Linked DNA regions of Crateriforma conspicua. The protein of the gene in region 1 binds, or shares a complex with, the protein of each later gene. Links are inferred from orthologs where the notes say so. Each region holds a gene or a part of one and is shown on either strand. Other genes may lie near its edges.

What was found.
Region 2: the proteins of pheT (region 1) and pheS are in contact, whole or in part, in a crystal structure (PDB 6P24), measured with the Escherichia coli proteins. The link is inferred for Crateriforma conspicua from one-to-one orthologs.

What each region holds. Positions count from the first base shown.
Region 1 is NZ_CP036319.1:3,156,298-3,159,503, forward strand. What follows is about bases 36-2,915. They hold pheT (phenylalanine--tRNA ligase subunit beta), read left to right. Parts: upstream 36-397; coding sequence 398-2,434; downstream 2,435-2,915. Other genes in these bases: Mal65_RS11940 (TadE/TadG family type IV pilus assembly protein), read right to left, coding at 36-82; Mal65_RS11950 (sigma-70 family RNA polymerase sigma factor), read right to left, coding at 2,534-2,915. Also shown: more of Mal65_RS11940, read right to left, coding at 1-35; more of Mal65_RS11950, read right to left, coding at 2,916-3,109.
Region 2 is NZ_CP036319.1:3,049,422-3,052,520, reverse strand. Bases 317-3,089 are described here. They hold pheS (phenylalanine--tRNA ligase subunit alpha), read left to right. Parts: upstream 317-1,075; coding sequence 1,076-2,104; downstream 2,105-3,089. Other genes in these bases: Mal65_RS11540 (ferritin-like domain-containing protein), read right to left, coding at 2,721-3,089; Mal65_RS11545 (hypothetical protein), read left to right, coding at 2,328-2,675; rplT (50S ribosomal protein L20), read left to right, coding at 645-1,004; rpmI (50S ribosomal protein L35), read left to right, coding at 317-401. Also shown: Mal65_RS11565 (hypothetical protein), read left to right, coding at 1-63; more of rpmI, read left to right, coding at 186-316; more of Mal65_RS11540, read right to left, coding at 3,090-3,099.

The DNA.
Region 1 (3,206 bases):
CGATGGCGGCTTCCACCGTGGCAGTCCCCCGGCGATGCTGACGCGATCGACGCGGCACGGTTCTGGCAATCGTTCCGGACATGACGGTTCTTCGGGACAAGTGGACGAGCAAAAAAAGGGCGGGATCAGCGGCCCACAATGACGCGGGACTGATCCTCTTTGGGAAACCTAGCTCGCGTTTCCCTGGCGTGACGGGCCGATCGTTAAAATTTTTGTCGCACGGTTTGACGGTCACCGGTTTGTGTGCCGCCACCGCGTCATGCCTCCCCATCGCAGGCGACTTTTTCTATCATCCGTGGCTCGATGACGGCTTTGTGGCCCCCGGTGGGTCGCCGTCGAATCCGTCTGTGCGTCCATCCCCACCGCCTCCGTTCCGCAAAACACCCAACACAGCGACATGCTTGTTTCCTGGAAATGGCTTTCCCGCTACGTCAATCTGGACATGCCACAGAAGGAACTGGAGGATCGATTCAGCTTTTCCGGATTGAATCACGAGTCCAGCGAAACGGTGGGTGACGACGTCGTGATCGACTTGGAAGTCACCAGCAATCGCGGCGACTGTCTGGGGCATCTGGGCGTGGCCCGCGAAGTCGGCGTGCTGTTCGATCAACAGGTTTGCGTGCCCAAGGTCGAGTTGACCGAAGGCGATACGGCGGTGAAATCGCTGTTGAGCGTGGAGAATCGTTTTCCCGACGCTTGCCCACGCTACACCGCCCGCGTCATCCAGGGTGTCAAGATCGGCCCCAGCCCGACAGAGATCGCGGACGTCTTGGAAAGCGTCGGCATCGGCCTGGTCAACAACGTCGTCGACATCACAAATTTCGTGATGATGGAATGCGGCCAACCCCTGCATGCGTTTGACTATGACAAGATCGCCGGCCAGAAGATCGTCGTCCGTCCCGCCGACAAAGACGAAACCATCGAAGCGATCGATCACCGCCAGTACGCATTGGACCCGTCGATGTGCGTCATCGCCGATGGCGAAAAAGCATCGGCGGTCGCCGGGGTGATGGGCGGGGCCGATTCGGAGATCAATGAAGCGTCGACGAACTTGGTGATCGAAGCCGCCGACTTTACGCCGCTGTCCGTTCGCCGTGCCGCGCGGGCGTTGAAGCTGCACAGTCCGTCGTCGTACCGGTTCGAACGACGCGTCGACCCGGCCGGGATCGATTGGGCCAGCCGCCGGGCATGCCAGCTGATCACACAACACGCCGGCGGCACGGTTTGCAACGGCGTTCTAGACACTGCACCGGAGATCCCGGCACGTCCGCCGATCGTTCTGCGTTTGTCACAAGTCGAACGTATTTTGGGAATCCGAATCGCCCAAACGGAGATCCAGCGGATCTTGACCGCCCTGGGCTGTACAGAAGACAAGTCGACGACCAGCGAAAGTCACGCGTTCGTTCCGCCGACGTGGCGTCATGACCTGACGCGTGAAGCCGACTTGATCGAAGAAGTCGCACGGATCCATGGCTATGACAAGATCCCCGAAAACGCATCCATTCCGGTCGCCCCCAGTCGGGCTCGCTCGTTCGACACGGCCGTTTCGAAAGTTCGCCGTGTGTTGACGTCGGCGGGGATTTCCGAAGCGATGACGCCCAGCGTGGTGACCCGAAAGCTGGACGAATCGATCAGCCCCTGGACCGATCGGCCCGCGATGCAAACGCAAACGGCAATGCTGGAAGGTTCGCGTCGGTTGCGGCGTTCGCTGATCCCCAGCCTGCTGTCCAGTCGTGCGGGAAATTGGTCGGCCTCCAGCCTACACGCGGACTTGTTTGAGATCGCACACATCTATCTGCCATCGGCGGACGACGACGGGCTGCCCGAAGAAACGTACGCGTTGGGTCTGGTTCGCGGTGGCGATTTCTTCCAGCTCAAGGGGATCGTGGAAACACTGTGCGGTCGTCTGGGCGTGCAAGGACGCTTGACCGTTGACGTCTTGGATTGCCAGGGCATTCAATCCGGTACCGCGTCGAAGTTGATGATTCAAGCGGATGGTCAGTCGCACGAGATCGGGTACATGGGGACGGTGGACGCGGCCACGCTGAAGTCGTGGAAGCTGCCCGATCCGGTCCAGGTTGCGGAACTGTCGCTGCCGGTCGTCTTTGAATTGGCCAACTTGGTGCCACAGCAACAGTCGATCAGCCCGTTCCCGTCGATCCAGCGTGATTTGAATTTCGTTCTGGCCGAATCCGTCCGTTGGGGTGATCTGGAAACCGTGGTGCGATCGGCCGTTGATGAAAACTTGGCCGGCGTGCGTTATGTCGAAACGTATCGCGATGCCGACAAGGACGGGCCTGATACGAAACGCGTGTTGTTGTCGGTCGAATTGCAAAGTGACACCGAAACGCTAAGCGGCCAGCAAGCCGACACGATGATCCAATCGATCGTCGACGCCTGCGATCAAAAGCTCAGTGCCAAGTTGCTTCAGTAATCCGAATCGGCTGAGGCATCGCCGCTTTTCGATTCGCGACAGCGTTTCGCTTTGCGGCAGTAGGGGCGCGCGCCCGCACCCCGTCCCGCCTCACATGGCCTACGCTTCGAACTCCCGACGCAACTGTTTCATTCCCCGGTGCAACAGGCCGGCGATCGAGCCATTGGACTTCCCCATCCGCTGCGCCACCTCGGCCAATTTCAAGCCATCCAAATAGTGCAGACGCACGGCATCACGCTGGTCGTCCGGCAGCTTTTCGATCGCCGTCGCCAGCCGAATCACACTCTCGCCGACCGCCATGTGTTGGCTGGGCGTGGCCATATCGCCGGCCAGTAACTGTTCCAGACGCATCGACGATTGATGGACGGCTTGCTGCATCGACTGTTCCCTGGACACATCGCGTTTGTCACGATGCATGTCGCGATCCAGGTGACACAAATGATTCGCCAAGATTTGTCGCAGCCAGCCCCGCAATTCGGCCTCGGTCTTGCCGCGAAAACCGTCAAACCCCTGCACCGCCTGCAACATTACTTGCTGAACCATGTCGCTGGCACCGACTTTGGCCTGGTACGCACGACGCGATTGAGTCCGGGCCAGCATTCGCAGATACGGCTCATAACGGGCGATCACCGAAGGGTCGGTCAGGTCGATGTCCGGTTCGGTTTCGTCGTTCATGATATCCTGGCCGTGAAAACGCAGCCGTTGTCTTCGCCGGAGGGCAACGCCGCGACAAACCGCCGACAAGACCTTGCGTCTGGGAGACATACCGCCA
Region 2 (3,099 bases), 110 kb from region 1 along the record:
TCGGCCGGGCGGCCGGCAAATGGCGACTCGGCACTGGGCCGACCGTTGCCGCCGCTGCGTTGACGCGGCGGGCCGTTTCCGAGTGGAAAAGTCGCACACGGACCTTTCATATTCTGCGGCAGGTCGCTACACTTCGCCGCTTCAAATCACGACGACGAACGTTCATCGATACGGACCCCACAGCGATGTCCAAAGGTAAATCCAAGATCAAGACCCACAAAGGAACCAAAAAGCGGTTCCGTTTGTCCGCCAAAGGCAAGGCGATGCACCGTCCGTCGGGCACCAGCCACCTGGCACAGGGGTTGAGCAAGAAACGTCGCCGTAACCTGCGTGGCACGACTGCCGTCGACACCTGCATGGAGCCGACGATCCACGCCGCTTTGAACGGATACAGCAACTAAATCCGGATCGGCAACGGTTGATCTTGGCCACCATCGGTCGCCCGCGACACGTTGCCTGACGCCGGCAAATTCTGTCTTTCCACTCCGCGTCCGGTCGGCAAACCGGACACGCCACGGCCATTTTGCCGCTGGCGACAACCCGTCTGGGCATGAACATCGATCCCATTGTTTCGTGGATCGAGGCCTGAGGACGGGACATTCTTCATGATCCAATAGCATCACCACAGCAAAGGAACCCCAGCCATGCGTTCAACCAAAGGCGCCGCGCGTAACAAAGCCAAGAAACGTTTGTTCAAGCGAGCCAAGGGGTATCGTGGCGGACGCGGAAATCTGACGCGTACCGTCAAGGAAACGTTGCTTCGCAGTGGTGCGTATGCTTTCCGCGATCGTCGTGTTCGCAAGCGTGAATTCCGCAAGCTGTGGATCATCCGGATCAGCGCCGCCGTGCAACAGCACGATCTGCGGTACAGCGAGTTCATTCACGGGCTGAAGAAGGCCGGGATCGAATTGGACCGCAAGTCCCTGTCGCACATGGCGATCGAGGACAAGGCCGGCTTTAAAGACTTGTGTGACAAGGTCAAAGAAGTTCTGGCAGCCGCCTGAAACTCCTGTGCGAAAGATGAGGACGCCGCTGGAGCCAATCGCGGCGCCCCCCACTCACCCTCCACAAGCCAATGTCCCTGCAACAATTCGTCGCCGCGTTGGACGACTTGGCCGATGACGCCAAGCGCGCGTTCGATGCCGCCGCCGATCCGGACACTCTGGAAGAAGCCCGCATCAAATTCTTGGGTGCCAAGAAGGGCTTGTTGAAATCAATCCAGAAACAAATCGGGTCCGTCGGCAAAGAAAACATGCCGACCGCCGGCCAGCGTTTGAACGAAGTCAAATCGCTGATCGAGCAAACGTTCCAGGCCACCCGGGACCGATTGACCGGGGATGCCGCCGACGGCGTCGACCCGACCTTTGATCCCACCCTGCCCGGTATCGCACCGGAAATCGGGCACGTTCATCCGATCACCCAAACCATCGATCACTTGATGGAGATCATGGGTCGGATGGGCTTCGAAGCTGCCGAAGGCCCCGAAGTGGAAGATCCGCACCACAACTTTGTGGCGCTGAACATCCCCGAAGACCATCCGGCACGGGACCCGCTGGACAACTTCTATCTGTCCGTCGGTGATGGCCAGGCGTCGCGTTTTGTGGAAGGCACGCGGTTGCTGCGAAGCCAAACCAGCACGGTCCAGATCCGTGTGATGGAACAACGCCAACCGCCGATCCGGATCATCTCGCTCGGCCGGGTGTACCGTCCGGACGCCCCCGACGCGACCCACTTTCCGATGTTCCATCAGATGGAAGGTCTGATGGTGGACCGGAACGTGACGATGGCCAATCTGAAGACCGTGCTGCGGATCTTCGCGACCAACTACCTGGGCGATGACGTGGAAATTCGTTTCCGCCCCTCGTTCTTTCCATTCACCGAACCCAGCGTCGAAGTCGACTTCCTGTGGGACGGCAATTGGGTGGAATTCGGCGGTGCGGGAATGGTCGATCCGAACGTCTTCAAAGCGGTCGGCTACGACCCGGAACAGGTCAGCGGATTCGCATTCGGGCTGGGCGTCGAGCGACTGTGCATGCGTCGCCACGGCATCACCGACATCCGCGATCTATACAGTGGCGACCTGCGCTTCCTGCGCCAATTCTGACGCAAGCATCGCCATTCGCAGGGGCGGAAGATGCGTCCGCCCATCCTGACTCCCACAGCCGAGCCCTCGTGGAGGGCTCGCGAGATTCGTTTTCGCCACATTCGCGAAGCGTAAGGCGTTCATTTGCGGAGCGACAGGCGGGAACGAGTCCAGACCGAACGACGATCGTAAAAACAGGATTTCGCATTGACCGCGAAATCGCCGCCAATAAACTGAAGCGTTATTGAGAATCGTTTTCAACAAAACGCTTGATTGGGCGGGCGTCGTGCGGACCGAATCAGTCCTAGAAATTTTGCCGGGTTTGACCGACAGCCAGCGGCTGGTGATCGCCAGCGAGAGCTGTGATTCGGGGTGTTCGATCGCACCCGAAACGCTGGTCCTGCGTCACGAAAGCTATTCCGATCACGTCGGTTGGTTCGTACAGAGCCGCGTGTCGATCGAGCCGCATCAGTTCGCGGCGTTGCGGAACGTGATCACATCGCGTGGCGTGCGGGCCGTGCCCCACAGCAACGGGGCGTCGGCGGCCGAGACGGCTTCGCCGACCATTCTGAAATTCCCGCACGCGGGATAATCCCACCGCGGATCCGGTCACGGACCCGCGATCGATCGAGCATTCTCAGCCGATCTTTTTCTTCGAATCGTCTTCGATGATACCGACGTTCTGGGCCGCGTCGGTGTTCCGCAGCAGCTTGCTGTACTCGTCGACGCCTTCTTGTTCCTGCAACAAGATGTCTTCCAGAAAGACGACCAGTGCCCGATCGCCATCGGCCAGTTCCAACGCCTTGGTGTACATCTCCACCGCCTTGGATTCGAATTCCAGGCTGTACTGCAGGACTTCCTTCAGATCCTTGGATTGACGAATCTCATTGCGGGTTGCAACCGGGACTCCGCCCAACGCGACGATCTTGTCACCGATCAACTGCGCGTGTTTGAAGGATTCCTTGGCGTCTCCCAAGAACTTATCTGCGTAGACTTCACGCCACGGGCCTTCGTGG